DNA from 3 places in the Phyllobacterium sp. T2-21 genome. Region 1 is predicted to be linked to each of the others. Evidence: riboswitches for the same ligand, from Rfam matches in the RefSeq annotation. Region 1 holds a riboswitch; each other region holds the start of a gene.
What was found. Region 1 has a riboswitch for cobalamin ahead of ACZ5FP_RS22745 (ribonucleoside-diphosphate reductase subunit alpha). Riboswitches for the same ligand answer to the same signal wherever they lie in the genome.
Positions count from the first base shown of each region.

Region 1 (6,002 bases):
CGTCAAAATCCGGCGCCAGAGATCCAGTGCCCGCACGGTGCGGAAGACACGGATTTTCCCGCGTGCGGCCTTGGCTTCATAGGCCTCGTAGGCGGATTTGAATGCCGCGCCATAGAGGTCGTGCAAATCCGGCGTCTCGTCGGGTGAGAACAGGGTCCATTGCTCGTCCGCCTCGACGCGGCTCATGAACAGGTCAGGCACCCAGTTGGCGGTGTTCATGTCGTGGGTGCGGCGGCGGTCGTCACCGGTATTCTTGCGCAGATCGAGGAACTCCTCGATGTCGACATGCCAGGTCTCGAGATAGGCGCAGACCGCGCCCTTGCGCTTGCCGCCCTGATTGACCGCGATGGCCGTATCGTTGGCCACTTTCAGGAACGGTACAACGCCTTGGCTTTCGCCGTTGGTTCCCTTGATATGGGCGCCAAGACCACGCACGGGCGTCCAGTCATTGCCGAGGCCACCGGAATATTTTGCCAGGAGCGCATTGTCCTTCACCGCCTTGAAGATGCCATCGAGATCGTCGGCGACGGTGGTCAGGAAGCAGGAGGACAGCTGCGGGCGCAACGTGCCCGAATTGAACAAGGTCGGGGTGGAAGCCATGAAGTCGAACGACGACAGCAGATCGTAGAATTCGATGGCGCGTGCTTCCCGGTCGATCTCACGGGTGGCGAGGCCCATGGCAACGCGCATCAGGAAGGCCTGTGGCAGTTCGAACCGGATACCGCGTGTCTGCTGGAGATAACGATCATACAATGTCTGCAGGCCAAGATACTGGAACTGCAGGTCGCGTTCCGGCTTCAGGGCTGCTGATATTTTCCGCAGGTCGAAGCGGGCGAGTTCCGGATCGAGCAGTTCGGCTTCAATGCCGGCCTTCACATAGGCGGGGAAATAATCGGCGTATCGCTCCGCCATTTCATGCTGGGTCGCCTGTTCGGGCCTGCCGAAGACAAAGCTCAAGGCTTCGCGGCGCAGTTTGTCGAGAAGCAGCCGCGCGGTGACAAAGGAATAGTTCGGTTCTGTTTCAACGAGTGTGCGTGCAGCCAGAATGGGCGCAAGCGACAATTCATCGAGCGTGATACCGTCGTAAAGATTGCGCTGGGTTTCGCTGAGGATCGGTGCGGCGCTGACCCCCTCAAGTCCTTCACAGGCTTCATCGATGATGCGGGCGAGGCGCGCCGCATCGAGCGGTGCCCTGGTCCCATCAAGCAGGGTGACGCTGAGGGACGGGCCGGTTTCGGCCACGGGTTCAACCAGCTTCGCCCGTTCTCGCGCGCGTTCTTCCCGGTAGAGCACGTAGGCGCGGGCGACCTTGTGGTTTTCGCTGCGCATGAGGGCAAGTTCGACCTGATCCTGCACATCCTCGATGTGGAACAGACGGGCTTCACTGCTGCGGCGCTTCAATGTTGTCACGATGTCGGCGGTCAAGCCTTCGACGACATCGTGCACACGGCGCGAACCGGCAGCGACGTTGCCTTCGACGGCGAGGAAGGCTTTAGTGAGAGCAACGGTGATTTTCAGCGGGTCGAAGGGTGTGACCGAGCCATTGCGGCGAATGACGCGATAGCCGGGCTCGCTGGATGATGGCTGCAGTTCAGCGGGACGAACCGGCGACTGACCGTCGGCGCGGGTGGTTTGAAGAGAAAGAGACATGTGCTTATACCCCAAATGTTGGGGGCAAAGGTCGAGCGCACGCGTGCAAGAATCCGGTCAGCTTGCGGCCGACCATTGCAAGCGACACACCGGGACACCCCGCCCGTGGACGTTCATCATGTCATGGCAGGTCTCCTGGCTCACAGGTCGGCGCTGGTGTCGGCCTTCCCGAAGCGCGGCTCCAGTGGCATTGTCGACAACAACTCGCTGTTTACAGTTGCGGGGGCAGCGCCGGCATCAATGTCCAGGACATTTCACCGGCTTCCCTCTTAGCTCCCGGTCTTGCGACTCGGGGAGAACCATAACATCTATATTTAGTATCAAATCGCCGTTTTTAGTCAATAGGTGGATAGCGGCATCTTCACTTGCTCAGAACGCTGCGGATTGCGGCAAGACGAACGGCACGGATTTTCCGGGCACACCGCCCACCTTGAGCGCACATTCATAGACGCGCAGGATGCGGTCATCGGTCAAGACCTCCGTGGGGGTGCCCACAGAATCGGCCCTCCCCCTGTGCATGACCACGACCCGGTCGGCAAACATGGAGGTGAGGTTGAGGTCATGCAGGATAGCGATGACCCCGCCACCGCGATCGGCAAAGTCGCGGGCAATCTGCATGATGATCAGCTGATGTTTGATATCGAGGCTCGACACCGGCTCATCGAGGAACAGAAAGCGCGGCTGGCCGTCGAGCACCGGCTGCCAGACTTGGCAGAGGACGCGCGCCAGTTGCACCCGTTGCTGCTCGCCGCCGGAGAGTTCCTGATAGAACCGCCCGCCGAAACCCGCGAGGTCAACGCGCTCAAGCGCTTCATCGGGCAGTGTGTCCACGTTGTGGCGCGAAACACCGGAGCGGCCGCTGGTCATGCCCAGCTTGACGATCTCACGCACGGTGAACGGGAAGGACAGCGAGGTGGATTGCGGCAGGATCGCCCGCATGGTTGCCATCTGCCAGAGCTTCAGCCGGTCGATCGGCGTGCCGTTGATGCTGATGACGCCCTCATGCGGCAGATCACCGGAGAGTGCGCGCATCAGGGTAGTTTTACCCGATCCATTGGGTCCGACGATAACTGTGAATGCGCCGGCCTCCGCATCAAAGGATACGTCCGCGACGATTCTGTTTCGGCCGAGGGATACGAAGACATTGGAAACACGGATCATGGTCAGAGGTCCAGAATGCCGCGGCGGCGCAGCAATATCCACAGGAAGAACGGTGCGCCGACGGCTGCCGTGACGATGCCGATCGGCAGTTCCGATGGCGCAACAATCGTTCGGCTGACCGCATCGGCAATCAGCAGCAGGCTGGCGCCAAGGAGAGCGGCGGCCGGCAGGAGATAGCGATGATCGGGGCCGATCACGAGGCGCAGCAGATGCGGAACGACGACGCCGAGAAAACCGATGCCGCCGCTGACCGCAACCGATGCGCCGGTGGCGGCAGCGACGGTGACAATGGCGATGCGTTTGAACCGCTGTACCGGGATGCCGAGATGGCTGGCCGATGCTTCCCCGAGGGCGAGCCCGTTGAGGCCGCGGGCGAGGAACGGTGAAATGACGAGAGCGAGCGCAATGAGCGGGCCTGATGCGGCGATCTTGACCCAATTGGCTCCCGCCAGCGATCCCAGCCCCCAGAATGTCAGATCGCGCAATTGCTTGTCGTCGGCGACATAGACCAGGACACCGATATAGGCGGCGGCCATCGCGCCGAGCGCAATACCGGCGAGCAGCATGGTGGCGATGGATGTCTGTCCGCGCCGCGTCGCGACGTGGTAGAGGACGAGCGTGAAGATGAGGGCGCCGAAGAAAGCGGCGAGCGGCAAGGCATAGAGACTGAACAGGGCGATCACCGGGGCGAGGAAGGTTCCGCCGAGAACGATGATGCTGACCGCGCCAAGCCCGGCGCCCGCCGAGACGCCGACGATGCCGGGGTCGGCCAGCGGATTGCGGAACAATCCCTGCATGACTGCACCCGATACGGCGAGCGACGCGCCGATCAGCGCGCCGAGAATGACGCGGGGCAAGCGGATATCGTAAATGATGATGCGATCACGGACGGAGAGCGCATTGTCCGTGGTATCGGATCCAGCAATCAGGGACTTCACGACGGAGAGGACCGATGCATCGGATGCACCAAAGGCAAGGCTGAAAAGGACTGTGGCAACGAGCGCCACGCACAGGCAGGCAATGACCATGCGCGCAAACGCCGACCGGTCGCCCTCCGGGCGCAGTCTGCTGCCGCCCTGTGCGGAAGCAAGGACGGCAGGTTTTCTCAAGACGGTCTCACTCATTTGCCGAGTTCGTTGCCGTAAATGGCTTCTGCCAGCTCGTGAATTGCCTTGGGCGCACGCGGCCCGAAGCCCAGCAGATACTGACCACTCATGCGGATGATCTTCTTGTCCTTGCCGGCGGGCGTTGCGGCAATCGCCGTATTGGCAAGAAGGTCGGCATTGTCGGACGCATGGTCACCACCGCGGTCCATGACCAGAATGACGTCGGGTTTGGCCGTGATGATCGCTTCGTCCGTCAATGGCTTGTATCCGGGATATTCCGTGATCGCATTGTCGGCACCGGCCAGTGCAATGATCCCATTGGCTGCCGTTTTGGTGCCCGACGCCATGATCTTGCCGCCCTGAGCACTGAGGACGAACAGGACGCGCTTGCGGTTCTTGATGTTCTTCGTTGCGTCTTCAGCCGCCTGCAAATCGTTCTCGACCCGCGACGCCAGTTTTTCCGCCTTGTCGCCAACGCCAAGCGCCGTACCCACCACGCGTATTTTCGCCGCGATACTCTTTCCGGTGTAATCTTCCGGCACAAAAACGAAGGGGATGCTGGCTTTCTTCAGGACATCGATGGTTTCCTTCGGGCCGCTGCCTTCCACGGCAATGATGGCTGTCGGGTTGATGGACAGAACCCCTTCGGGGGACAGTGCGCGCATGTAGCCGACATCGGGCAGCTTCTGCGCTGCTTGCGGGTAGGTACTCGTCTGGTCACGGCCGACGAGGTGCCCCTCTTCCCCCAGCGCATAGACGATCTCCGTGATGGAGTCGCCGATGGACACCACCCGGCTGGCATTGGGAAGACGCCCGGTGACTTCTTCTGCAGAAGCCATGCTTTGTGCGGAAAGCAATGCCATCAGCCCGGCGAGCGAAGCGGCGAGATGCAGCCTTGCCGGCTTGCTCTGGCGTTTAGCGAACATGGTCATTTCCTTACGCGGCCGAACGCAGGATGCGCGGCAGGTTTTCGACAAGCTGGCGCCAGTCTTCCCGTTCGCCCGAGCCTTCATGACGCTTGCCGAAGAACTGGATGATCATTTCCCCTTCGGCGCCGTAGGCTTCGAGCGATGTCACATGACCGTCCTTGGTCGGTTTGCGCACGGCCCACAACTCGGCAATGTGATCAAGGCGCAGATGCATATGAAAGGTTTCATCGAGGATATTGAGCCAAGGCCCCATCGCCTTGATGTTCGCAATCGGGCCCGAATGAATCTGGATGCAGCCACGATTGCCGACAAAGCACATGATCGGTATCTGCTCCTGCGCCGCATGCTGCATCATGGCGCTCAAGGCGTCGCGATCCAGTGCCCAGGCATAATCCTGCCCGATCACCTGCACCGCCTGATGGCGCGTCATCTTCAGTGAACGCAGAATGCCGAAGAACTCATGCACATCCTTCATCTGGGTCCAGCGGTCCCGCAGGCCATCCGCATCGAGTTCATGAATTTCCGCAATCTTCTCCTCGGGCTTCGGCAAGGCCGTCAGTTCGATACTCTGCGACTGGTCGTCGAGGCGCAGCTTGGCAACAAGCGCGTGGTAGGCTTCGAGGTCCGAAGCGGGGCGCAGATGGATTTTGTGGATTGCCTCACCGGCGGCATCGAAGAACTGGAGACTGCGGCGGGTGAATTCGCCATCCTGCTTTTCCACCGCGAAACCGTGCGCCCAGCTGTCGGGAAACAGCCGCAGATCGATCTGTTCGCCCAGCAGCATGGAGGCGTGCTTGCCGACGATGGGCTTGTCGTAGACGCCGATCTTTTCGTGCACGGCGCTTTCGTTGCGCGTCAGCGCCATCACCTCGCCGAGGGTCTGTATCTCGGTCAGGAAGGTCTCGATGCGCGGGGTGATGCGAATGACATTGAGGCCGCAAAAGGCTGCAACCAGATCAGCCTCGGTGATGCCAAGCTGCTGGGCAAGATCGCGCTCGCGCATTTTGGGGTTGTCTGCCCGAGCTTGCCGGATGTCCTGGGGTGCTGGCTTGTGCGTATCAGTCATTGTCTTCGGATGCCTATCAATGCGTTACTTGTTGAGAATGAGTTTGCCCTGGCGGGTGATTTTCAGGCGGTAAAGCGAGCCGGCATGTTC
Region 1 covers NZ_AP027915.1:130,013-136,014, forward strand. The annotation lists gene ACZ5FP_RS22745 (ribonucleoside-diphosphate reductase subunit alpha) at 1-1,650, opposite strand, end outside; cobalamin riboswitch at 1,759-1,969, opposite strand; gene ACZ5FP_RS22750 (heme ABC transporter ATP-binding protein) at 2,020-2,811, opposite strand; gene ACZ5FP_RS22755 (FecCD family ABC transporter permease) at 2,814-3,935, opposite strand; gene ACZ5FP_RS22760 (heme/hemin ABC transporter substrate-binding protein) at 3,932-4,849, opposite strand; gene ACZ5FP_RS22765 (hemin-degrading factor) at 4,854-5,912, opposite strand; gene hemP (hemin uptake protein HemP) at 5,937-6,002, opposite strand, start outside.

Region 2 (6,002 bases), on a different replicon from region 1:
CGCATCAAGGCGTTTCAATCCCGAACCGCCGAACTCTTCCTTGGTGTAGATGCCGCCCATGCCGAGCGGGCCGGTCTCGCGAATCACATCGGCGGGAAAATGCTTGTCCCGGTCCCAGGCCAGCGCGTTCGGCGCCACGCGGTCCGCCGCGAAGGCGCGCGCCATGTCCTGAATCGCCAGCTGATCCTCATTGAGTTCGAACTGGCCGGACGCCGTATCAACGACCGCATCCATGATAACCTCCCTGTATTCCTCTTGATTTCCACTCTATCGCAAGCGCGGGGCCGCGCAACGATTCAGATAGGTTTTGCCGGGGGCTAGGAAGAGAAAGACATATCCGCTACTCAAAGCCCATGACGCACGCAATCATGTTGCAGGGAACAGGGTCAGATGTTGGTAAATCCGTCCTGGTGGCCGGACTTTGCCGGCTTGCGCGCAACCGCGGATTAAAGGTTCGGCCGTTCAAACCGCAGAACATGTCGAACAATGCGGCGGTCAGCGACGATGGCGGCGAGATCGGGCGGGCGCAGTGGCTGCAGGCCGTCGCCTGCGGCGTACCATCCTCGGTACATATGAACCCGGTGCTGCTGAAACCGCAATCGGAGACCGGCAGCCAGATCATCGTGCAGGGCAAAGTCTGGGGCCAGGCCAAGGGGCGCGACTACCAGACATTCAAGGCGCAGCTGCTCGATGCGGTCATGGCGTCGTGGGACATCGTCCGTGAGGGCGCCGATCTGGTCATCGTCGAGGGAGCGGGGTCTCCCGCCGAAATCAACCTGCGGGCGGGCGATATCGCCAATATGGGCTTTGCCATCCGCGCCAATGTGCCTGTCGTTCTGGTCGGCGATATCGATCGCGGCGGCGTGATCGCCTCGCTTGTCGGCACCCATGCGATCCTGCAGCGGGAAGACCGCGAGATGATTGCCGGCTATATCATCAACAAGTTTCGCGGCGACGTCTCGCTGTTCGATGACGGCCTGAAAGCCATAACGCAGTTCACCGGCTGGCCGTCATTCGGCGTGGTGCCATGGCTGAAGGACGCGGCGCGGCTGCCGGCCGAGGATTCCGTCGTGCTGGAACGTCTGGTGAAGGGCGAGGGCCGGGCGCTGAAGATCGCCGTGCCGGTGCTCGACCGCATCGCCAATTTCGATGATCTCGACCCGCTGATGGCCGAACCGCAGGTGGATGTGGTGATGGTGCGCAGCGGCGAGCGGCTGCCTGCCGATGCGGGACTGGTCATCATTCCCGGTTCCAAATCCACCATCGGCGACCTCCTGCGCTTCCGCGAGAACGGCTGGGACAGGGATCTCGACCTGCACCGGCGGCGCGGCGGCCATATCATCGGCATATGCGGCGGTTTCCAGATGCTCGGCCGGACCGTACGCGATCCCGACGGCATCGAGGGCAGCGTGACGGAGACGGCAGGGCTTGGGCATCTCGATATCGATACGGTGATGGAGCCGGAAAAGACCGTGCGCAACGTGGCGGCGCAGTCGCTGCCGTTCGACCTGCCGCTCGATGGCTACGAGATTCATCTGGGCCGGACGACCGGCCCGGACTGTTCGCGCCCCGCCGTGCGCATCAACGGCGTCGATGACGGCGCCATATCGGCGGACGGCAAGGTGTTCGGCACCTATCTGCACGGGCTTTTTGCGGCGGACCGGTTTCGTGCCGCGCTGCTGGGCACGATGGGCATTGCCGCTGAAACATTCGACTACAAGGCCGGGGTGGACGCCGCGCTGGACAGTATCGCTGCCGAGCTTGAAACAGTGCTGGATGTGGACGCGCTGCTTGCATGTGCTGCGGTGCGTGGTTCGACAAGCTCACCATGAGGGGATGGGTGGGCTGCAATGCTAATCGCGGAGATTGCAGAACATATCCCCTGCAATCCTCCACCTCCCTCATGGTGAGCTTGTCGAACCACCCACTACTCCCTGAGCAAACCGCGCGGATTCCATTGACATTTCCCGTGGGGGGTGAATAACGTCCCAGCCATGATTGGTTCCCATATTGGCCAAAGGCCAAGGGATCAAAAGGGAATGCGACGGTTGTACCCTCAAGGGCGACCCCACCGCAGCCGACCCCGCGACTGTAGAGCGGCGAGGATCAATGCAAAGCCTGACGCATATGCAGAAGGCAGCCACTGGGAAACCGGGAAGGCGGCATTCATCATGTGACCCGCGAGCCAGGAGACCTGCCAGTCATAGAGCGTTTCCCAGGAAGCGCTCGGGGCAATCCTGCCCAAGAACCGAAGGGTCGTGTCCCTTCAGGCCCAGCACGGAGGTTGTTATGGCTGCTCGCATTGTATACGCGCTCGTTTCCCCGCCCGCATTCCGCTTGATCGTACCTGACGGATCATCGCGATTGCAGTGACGGCGATGCCCCAGCTGAATCACGGCGTGACCTTCATTCTCGGCGGTGCCCGCTCGGGCAAGTCCAGCTTTGCCGAAGGCCTGATCATGGCTTCCGGCCTTGAGCCCGTTTATCTCGCAACCGGCAGGTCCTGGGACGAGGAAATGTCAGTCCGCATCGACCTGCACAAGGCGCAGCGCGGATCATCCTGGCACACCATCGAAGAGCCGCTCGATCTGGTGGACACCCTGCAGGGGGTTGCAGCCGAAGGAAAAGCGATCCTCGTCGATTGCCTGACGCTCTGGCTGACCAATCTGATGATGGCCGAGCGCGATATCACCGCCGAGACACGGCAGCTCATGCAAGTGCTGCCGAAACTTCCGGGCTCGATCGTTCTGGTTTCGAACGAAGTGGGTCTCGGCATTGTACCGGAGAACCGCATGGCGCGCGATTTTCGCGACCATGCCGGACGTCTCCATCAGGCCGTGGCACAGGCCGCGGCAACAGTCTATTTCGTGGCAGCCGGGCTGCCGCTCACCATGAAGGGATAGGAATATGCAGGGTCAGAAGATTCCAGCAACGGTCATCACCGGTTTTCTCGGTTCGGGCAAAACCACGATGATCCGCAATCTGCTCGAAAATGCCAATGGCAAGCGCATCGCGCTCATCATCAATGAGTTCGGCGATCTTGGTGTCGACGGCGGCCTGCTCAAGGGCTGCGGCATCGAAGCCTGCCGGGATGAGGATGTGATCGAATTGAACAATGGCTGCATCTGCTGCACCGTGGCCGATGATTTCATCCCGACCATGACCAAGCTGCTCGACCGTCCGGACCGTCCGGATCATATCGTCATCGAGACCTCGGGCCTCGCGCTGCCGCAGCCTCTGGTTGCAGCTTTCAACTGGCCGGAGATCAAGACGCAGGTGACGGTTGACGGTGTCGTCACCGTGATCGACGCTTCCGCCGTGTCCGAAGGCCGCTTTGCCGATGACCACGACAAGGTGGATGCCCAGCGCATCCAGGACGAATCGCTCGACCATGACAGCCCGCTCGAGGAACTGTTCGAGGACCAGATCCGTGCCGCCGACCTGATCGTGCTGAACAAGAGCGACCTGATCAGCGACAAGCAGCTCGACGGCGTGCGCGGCGATGTGCAGAGCCGCTCGTCGCGCTCGCTCAACATGGTATCGGCCAGCTTCGGCAAGCTCAGCAATGAACTGCTGCTCGGTCTCGGCGTCGGCACCGAAGAGGACATTGCCAACCGCAAGTCGCACCATGAAATGGAACATGAAGCGGGCGAAGAGCACGACCATGACGAGTTCGAGAGCTTTGTTGTCGGGCTTGGTCCGGTGGCCGAACCCAAAAACTTTGTCGAAAAGCTGAAGGCCGTGATTGCCGATCACGACATCCTGCGCCTGAAAGGCTTTGCCGATGTTCCCGGCAAGCCGATGCGGCTGGTGGTGCAGGCCGTCGGCACGCGCATCGAGCATTACTTCGACCGCGCGTGGAATCCGGGCGAGGAACGGCAGACCCGTCTCGTCGTCATCGGACTGCACGATATCGACAACGACGCCATTACATCGGCGGTCACCGCCGCTGCCGCTGCCTGACGATAGGATATTGAATGCATCTCCTGCTTGCCCAGAAAGGCACCATCGCTGAAGGCACCGAGGCCATCGACCTCGGCCAGACGCCGGGAGATGTGCTGTTCCTGTCCGCCGCCGATACGGAACTGGCGAGCCTTGCCGCCGCACGGCGGCAGGGCGACGGTGCAGTTTCGCTGCGCCTTGCCAATATGATGAGCCTGTCACACCCGATGTCCGTCGACGCCTATGTCGAGCGGACAGCGCGCCATGCCAGGCTGATCGTCGTCCGGGTGATCGGCGGCGAGAGCTACTGGCCCTATGGCCTCGAAGCGCTGCATGCCTGCGCCGTCAATCACAAGGTGCAGCTTGCGGTGCTGCCGGGGGACGACAAGCCCGATCCGGGGCTCGACCGGTTTTCGACCGTCGCCCGGCATGATCGCGATGCGCTCTGGCATTATCTGCTGGAGGGCGGGGCGCAGAATGCCCAGCGTTTCCTCGACTATTGCGCGGCGCTGATCTCATCAGGCGAGAAGCCGCAGGAGGCCGCGCCGCTGCTCAAGGCGGGGTTGTGGTGGCCCGGCAATTCAGCACCCTCGCTGGACGCGATGCGCCATGACTGGACGGACGGCGCGCCTGTCATTGCCATCTGCTTCTACCGGGCGCTGGTGCAGAGCGGCCAGACCCAGCCTGTGGCGGCTTTGCTTGATGCGTTGCGCGCCAAGGGGCTCAATCCGCTGCCGGTGTTCGTCTCCAGCCTGAAGGACCCGGTTTCCATCGCCACGCTGGAGAGCATCTTTGCCGAAGCGCCGCCCGCCGTGGTGTTGAATGCCACGGGGTTTGCCGTGTCTGCACCCGGTTCCGCGCGCAAGCCGACGGTGCTTGAACATGATGGCGCAATGGTGCTGCAGGTCATCTTCTCCGGCTCCAGCGCCGAGCAGTGGCGCCAGTCGGATCAGGGCCTTTCCGCCCGCGACCTGGCGATGAATGTTGCCCTGCCTGAGGTGGATGGCCGGGTTTTGTCGCGCGCCGTGTCGTTCAAGTCGGCGCAGCATTTCGACGAAGCGGTGCAGGCCAATATCGTCATGCATGAACCGCAGGCCGACCGTGTCGCCTTCGTTGCCGATCTCGCGGCGAACTGGGCACGTCTGCGCACGGGCAAACCGGACGAGCGCCGCGTTGCGCTCGTCATGGCCAACTATCCCAACCGGGACGGACGGCTTGGCAATGGCGTCGGGCTCGACACCCCTGCGGGTACATGGCAGGTGCTGAAATCCATGCGCGATGCCGGATACGATATCGCCGATATGCCCGCCGATGGCGAAGCGCTGATCAACCATCTGATGGCGGGCCCGACCAATGCGGCCAGCGACGGGCGCGCCATCCGCGAGACGATTTCGCTCAATCAATACAACAGCTTCTTTCAATCGCTTCCCCAAGTGATTCAGGAGAAGGTGACGGCGCGCTGGGGTGCGCCGGATGCCGATCCGTTCTTCCTCGATGCGGCGCGGGGCTTTGCGCTGCCGCTCAGCCGGTTCGGCGCGGTGCTGGTCGGCATTCAGCCGGCACGCGGCTACAATATCGATCCGAAGGACACCTATCATTCGCCCGATCTGGTGCCGCCGCACGGCTATCTCGCCTTCTATGCCTATCTGCGCAGTGTCTACGATGCGCATGCCATCGTGCATGTGGGCAAGCACGGCAATCTCGAATGGCTGCCGGGCAAATCGCTGGCGCTGTCGGAAAGCTGTTTCCCCGAGGCGGTGCTGGGGCCGGTGCCGCATATCTATCCGTTCATCGTCAACGATCCGGGCGAGGGCACACAGGCAAAACGCCGTTCCGCCGCCGTCATCATCGATCACCTGACACCGCCGCTGACCCGGGCCGAAAGCTACGGGCCGCTGAAGGACCTCGAAGCGCTGGTCGACGAATATTACGAAGCCTCCGGCGTCGATCCGCGCCGCCTTGTGCGCCTCAAGGTGCAGATTCTTGATCTCGTCCGCGATATCGGTCTCGACAGCGATGCGGGCATTCACGATCACGATCCCGACGATCTCGCCCTGCAG
Region 2 covers NZ_AP027912.1:3,037,346-3,043,347, reverse strand. The annotation lists gene ACZ5FP_RS15270 (isobutyryl-CoA dehydrogenase) at 1-234, opposite strand, end outside; gene ACZ5FP_RS15265 (cobyric acid synthase) at 354-1,832, shown strand; cobalamin riboswitch at 1,983-2,216, shown strand; gene cobU (bifunctional adenosylcobinamide kinase/adenosylcobinamide-phosphate guanylyltransferase) at 2,379-2,903, shown strand; gene cobW (cobalamin biosynthesis protein CobW) at 2,908-3,963, shown strand; gene cobN (cobaltochelatase subunit CobN) at 3,978-6,002, shown strand, end outside.
Region 2: linked by a shared signal. The riboswitch ahead of cobU (bifunctional adenosylcobinamide kinase/adenosylcobinamide-phosphate guanylyltransferase) and the one ahead of ACZ5FP_RS22745 (ribonucleoside-diphosphate reductase subunit alpha) in region 1 are both predicted to bind cobalamin.

Region 3 (6,002 bases), on a different replicon from region 1:
GAGCATGAGGGCATCCCCTACCATGTGCTGCCCGTCTCCAAGGACAACAAGACGGCGCAGGAGGAGGCGCTGCTGAAGATCGTCAAGGACACCGGCGCCGATCTCGTCATCCTTGCCCGCTACATGCAGGTGCTGTCGGACACTCTGTCGAAGCGGCTGTTCGGCAAGGTGATCAACATCCACCATTCATTCCTGCCGAGCTTCAAGGGGGCAAAGCCCTATCATCAGGCGTTCGAGCGCGGGGTGAAGCTGATCGGCGCGACGGCGCATTATGTCACGCCCGACCTCGACGAGGGTCCGATCATCGAGCAGGAGACCGAGCGGGTCAGCCATGCCATGAGCGCCGAGGACTTTGTCGCCACCGGCCGCGATATCGAGAGCCGGGTGCTCGCCCGTGCCGTCAAGAAGCACCTCGAATCCCGCGTCATGCTCAATGGCCACAAGACCGTGGTGTTCTAAGCACAGGCATTTTTTTGCGGTGCGTGGTGCGTGGTTCGACAAGCTCACCATGAGGGAGGATGAGGACTTCAGGGAGTCATATCCTGCAATGCTTGTGATTAAGCATTGCAGCCCAACCCTCTCCCTCATGGTGAGCTTGTCGAACCACGCACGATCGCAATGCGAGCCTTCACCGCCAGTTATTGCCTGCACTTGAGAACGAAGAATAGCTCAAAAAGGCGGCGCTCAGGCTTCGATCTCCACATTGCCGAGCGGCTTGGTGCAGCAGGCGAGGACAAATCCCTCGTCGATTTCCTCGTCGAGAATACCGCCATTGTGATCCATCTCGGACTTGCCCGAGAGTTTCATCACCTTGCACGTGCCGCACAGGCCGGATTCGCAGGCCGCCGCAATGCGGATACCGGCGCCGCGCGCCGCCTTGAGGATCGTATCCCCCGGCATGCAGGGCACGTCCATGCCCGACATGGAAAAGGTGATCGTCGCCGACGCTTCCACGGCGTCGGTGGACATCACATCGAAGGCGGGCAGAACGGGTTCGGCAGCCGGACCGAAGCTTTCCTGATGATAGTGCGCCATGTCGAAACCGCTGGCTTCGAGCATACCGCGTACATCGCGCATGAAACCTTCCGGACCGCAGCAGAAGATCGTCCTGTCCTTGAAATCCGGCGACAGCAGCGGCAGCTTGGGCGCTTCCAGCCGCCCGCGGATACCGGTCCACACCTGCCCCATCTCGTGTTCCTTGATCAGGAACGACAGTTTCAGGTTGGGCATGCAGTTTGTCAGATATTCCAATTCCCTGCGGAAAATGATGTCGCTGGGCCGGCGGGCGCAGGTGACGAAGCTGATATCGCTCTGCGGGGCGCAATCATGCATCCAGCGGGTCATCGACATCATCGGCGTGATGCCGGACCCGGCCGAGATGAACAGGTACTTTTCCCCCGGATGCCTGCGCATGGAGAAATCGCCGAGCGGACCGAAGGCCTTCAGCCGCATGCCCGGGGTCAGGTGATCCAGCATCCAGCGGGTGCCGATGCTGTTCTCCTGGGCCTTGACCGTCACGGCGATGGTGAAGGGCCGTGACGGGCTGGAGGAGAGCGTATAGGTGCGCAGGACGGCTTCGGGCTGCACCGGCAGCTCGAAGGTCATGAACTGGCCCGGCTCATAGCGGAACCAGTTCTGGTTGTCGGAACGGAATGTGAAAGTCTTCACATTCGGCGCTTCCTCGATGATCGACAGACACTCCAGCAGATGCAGCCGGTCATTCCATGGCTGCATCTGGTCGAGGTGCGGGTAAGACTGAGGAACGCCCATGTTCATTGTGTACCTATGCTACCTTGCTGAGCCGCGTATCGCCGCCGGAGAGACGCTCTTCCATGAACCTGCAGTACCATTCGAGGAATTGCAGCACGCCGCCTTCATGCTCGGGCGAATAGGGTCCGGGCTCGTAGGCGGGCGAACGGATGCCGAATGCGTTTTCCTCGACGATCCGGCGGTCCTGGTCATTGGTCTCGAGCCAGACATGCGTCAGTTCCTCGATGGTGTAATCCACGCCCTCGACCGCATCCTTGTGCACCAGCCATTTGGTGGTGACCTGCGTTTCATCCGGGCCGAGCGGCAGCACGCGGAAGGAAATGGCATGGTCGCCGAGGATATGGTTCCAGGTGGTCGGGTAATGGAACAGCAGCAGCGAGCCGATCTGCTTCTCGTTGACACTGTCGCTGAGCTGCCGGCCGACGGCGCGGCGCCCGCTCATCGTATAGCTTTCCGCATCGCGCAGCAGCGGCACACGGGTGGCGCGGTACTGGCCGTCATCGGACATGCGGAAAATGCTGGGCAGGCCTGCCGCTTCGCAACGCTGCCAATGCGCGGCAATTTCCGGATCGTCTGCGGCGCCCTGGACACCGCTCACGCTCGGCGCTTCCGGGAAGGTCTTGCACAGCTCGGGATGATTGGCCACGCAGTGATAGCACTCGCGGTTGTTTTCCCAGACCAGCTTCCAGTTGCCCTTTTCGACGATGGTGCTCTGATAGGCGACCTTGGTTTCGGTGAGGTGGTGCGGCGCGAGATAGGGTTCGATCAGCGCGCGCGTCGCGCTGAAATCGACAGGATTCTGCGCCAGGCAGATGAAGATGTAACCGCCGACGCTTTCGCACTGCACCGGCTTCAGGCTGTGCTGGCTGGCGTCGAAATCATCGCCCATCTGGCGGGCGAACAGCAGGCGCCCGTCAAGCTCGTAGGTCCACTGGTGATAGGGGCAGACGAGCTTGGCCGACGTGCCGCGCTCGGCCGAGCAGACGCGCGAGCCGCGATGGCGGCAGGAATTGTGAAAAGCCCGGATCTGGCCCTGGCGGTCGCGCACGATGACCACGGGATAGTCGCCGACCTGCACCGTGAAGAAGTTGCCGGGCTTGGCGACTTCGCAATCATGGCCGATGAACAGCCAGTCGCGATAAAAGATGTTCTCCATATCCAGCCGGAAATAATCCGGATCGGAATAGAAAGACTGTTCAAGGCCGTAGCCGGGTTTCCGGTTTCTCAGGTTCCGGAGCAGTTCGTTGCGTATATCCATGTCGTGTCCTCGCCTCGATGTTGCGAAAGAACTGACTGGTGGTGACGGAGGAAGAACGCCTGCACGGCCAGCCACCGGCTGGTGCCCGCACAGAATCATGCTCCTTGATCGCCCACCGCGATCAGTCGGTTTTTGGTACCGAGGCTGGTTTCCGGGCTCTGGAGTTGCCGTATCGGCTGTCACGACGCCTTCCCGGGGTTGTGACCCAGTGGCTGTTATGCCGTGTTTCACTCCACTACCGTTGCGGGGGCAGCGCCGGGTTTCCGACCGGCTTCCCAATTCTCCGCTTCCCTAGAAAAGCGGCACCTCAAGTGCCCCGATAAAAGCATCAGGCACCCAAAAAGAATAGGTGCGGAAACGACATCGCATTTACGTAAGACGACACGCCGGGCGCGTGTACACTATGTCGCAGATTGGCGATCAAACGGCCTCTGGTTCAATCCAGAACCACCAGTTCCTCGAAATGATTCATATCGGCAAAACTGCAGAATGCGGGCGGATTCAACGCAATGACCGGCGATTCACGCCGGATGAATGCTAGGCAATCATCCAGAAGTTCCTGCCAGGCCCCGAGCCTTTCATCCGGGAACCGCGCGATCGGATAGGCCAGCGTGATGTGGAAGACATAGGTGTCGTGATCAGGATGCCGGTAACCGAACGGCACGGCCAGTTCGTCGCGCCAGGCGCGCATGATGCGCTCGTCATATTCGCTCGCACCGGCCACGGTCAGGCCTGCGGGCGTGACATCGATCACCTCGACGTTGAATGGTCCGCATCCCTCGAAATCCTGCAGGCGATCCACGTAAAGCCGCGTCATGTCGTCGATGCTTGTCTCCAGTGGAACATCATCTGGCCAATAGGACGGGCGGCGGCGATATTCGATAATGCCCTGAAACAGCGTCATGTGCAGGCTGGAGACGGGGGTAAAGGCCAGTTGGCCGGCATCGGGCATCGCCAGCATCCGGTCGCGCACGGCAATGACCGAGGCTTCCGACTCGGAGCCCTTCACCAGATGGCAGACCACCGTATTGCCGGGTTCCGGCTGAAAGACGCCCGCGCCGTTGTAGCGTCGGCCGAGATGCACCGGCGGTTCCGGGTGCAGGCTGGCGGCAAAGCGGGCAAGCGAAGGCTTGATCAGGTCGAGCATGGGAACCCCGTGACGAGAGAAGACGATGCAACCGCCATAGGACAGCTCTTTGTCAGACTGATGAAGCCCCGCCCCTTTTCCTATGGCCGGTGGAGATATTCCTCGATCGACGCCTGTTTCATTTCAATCGAGAAACCCGGCAGCGACGGCGGCATATAGGCGGCATCCCGGATGTTGCAGGGATCGACAAAATGTTCGTGCAGATGGTCGACATATTCGATCACCCGCCCCTCTTTCGTCCCCGACACGGCGATGTAGTCGATCATCGACAGATGCTGCACATATTCGCACAGGCCGACACCGCCCGCATGCGGCCAGACGGGTAGTTCATATTTGGCGGCAATCAGCAGCACGGCCAGCACTTCATTGAGGCCGCCCATCCGGCACGAATCGATCTGCACCACATCGATGGCGCCTTCGGCGATGAACTGCTTGAACATAATGCGGTTCTGGCACATCTCGCCGGTCGCGACCTTCACAGGCTTGATTGCCTGCCGGATCTTGCGGTGGCCCGCCACGTCATCCGGGCTGGTCGGCTCCTCGATGAAGAACGGCTTGACGAAGGCAAGCTTGTTGACCCAGTCGATGGCCTCGCCCACTTCCCAAACCTGGTTGGCATCGATCATCAGGATACGGTCCGGCCCGATCACCTCGCGGGCAATGGTCAGGCGGCGGATATCGTCTTCAAGATCGCGGCCGACCTTCATCTTGATGTGGTTGAAACCGGCGTCGACCGCTTCCTGGCAGAGGCGGCGCAGCTTTTCATCGGAATAGCCGAGCCAGCCCGCCGATGTGGTGTAGCAGGGATAGCCTTCCGCCTGCAGCGTCGCGATCCGCTCCTTCTTGCCGTTCTCCGCCTTGCGCAGGATGGCGAGCGCTTCCTCGCGCGTCAGCACGTCGGTGAGGTAGCGGAAGTCGATGATATCGACGATTTCTTCCGGCGTCATCTCGCCGACCAGCTGCCAGACCGGCTTGCCCGCTTCCTTGGCAAGCAAGTCCCAGACCGCATTGACCACCGCGCCCGTCGCCAGATGCATCGCGCCCTTGTCGGGCCCGATCCAGCGCAACTGGCTGTCGCCGGTGATGAAGTGCCAGAAACGGCCGGGATTTTCCTTCACCCAGTCCAGTTCCAGCCCGACGACGAGATGCTTCATCGCTTCAATCGCCAGGCAGCAGATTTCATTGCCGCGACCGATGGTGAAAGTCAGCCCATGGCCGGACAAAGCCTTGTTGTCCGTATCGAGGATGACGTAGGCGGCGGAATAATCCGGGTCCGGGTTCATGGCGTCCGATCCATCCAGGCTCTGCGAGGTGGGGAAGCGGACGTCGAAGACGCGAAGATCGGTAATGCGGGTCACAATATGCCTCTTGAATAAGGTTGCGGGTCAGCACGCGTTAGACGTCGGCGCGTGCCACCTGTTTCTGGGTTCCAAGGCCGTCAATGCCCAGCTCGATCACGTCACCTGCCTTGAGGTAGCGCGGCGGCTTCATGCCCATGCCGACGCCGGGCGGCGTCCCGGTCGAGATGATGTCGCCGGGATGCAGCGACATGAACTGGCTGAGATAGGAGACGAGAAAGGCAACGCCGTAGACCATGGTCCGGGTCGAGCCGTTCTGCATGGTCTCGCCATTCACCTTCAGCCACATGCCGAGGTTCTGCGGGTCGGCCACTTCATCTTTCGTCACCAGCCACGGACCGGTCGGACCGAACGTGTCGCAGGATTTGCCCTTGGTCCATTGCCCTGCCCGCTCCGTCTGGAAGGCGCGCTCGCTGACATCGTGCACGGTGCAGTACCCCGCGACATAATCCAGCGCCTCGGCTTCACT
Region 3 covers NZ_AP027912.1:3,519,069-3,525,070, forward strand. The annotation lists gene purU (formyltetrahydrofolate deformylase) at 1-459, shown strand, start outside; gene ACZ5FP_RS17465 (FAD-binding oxidoreductase) at 685-1,776, opposite strand; gene ACZ5FP_RS17470 (aromatic ring-hydroxylating oxygenase subunit alpha) at 1,784-3,028, opposite strand; cobalamin riboswitch at 3,154-3,353, opposite strand; gene ACZ5FP_RS17475 (DUF1868 domain-containing protein) at 3,465-4,175, opposite strand; gene ACZ5FP_RS17480 (L-fuconate dehydratase) at 4,256-5,533, opposite strand; gene ACZ5FP_RS17485 (fumarylacetoacetate hydrolase family protein) at 5,571-6,002, opposite strand, start outside.
Region 3: linked by a shared signal. The riboswitch ahead of ACZ5FP_RS17470 (aromatic ring-hydroxylating oxygenase subunit alpha) and the one ahead of ACZ5FP_RS22745 (ribonucleoside-diphosphate reductase subunit alpha) in region 1 are both predicted to bind cobalamin.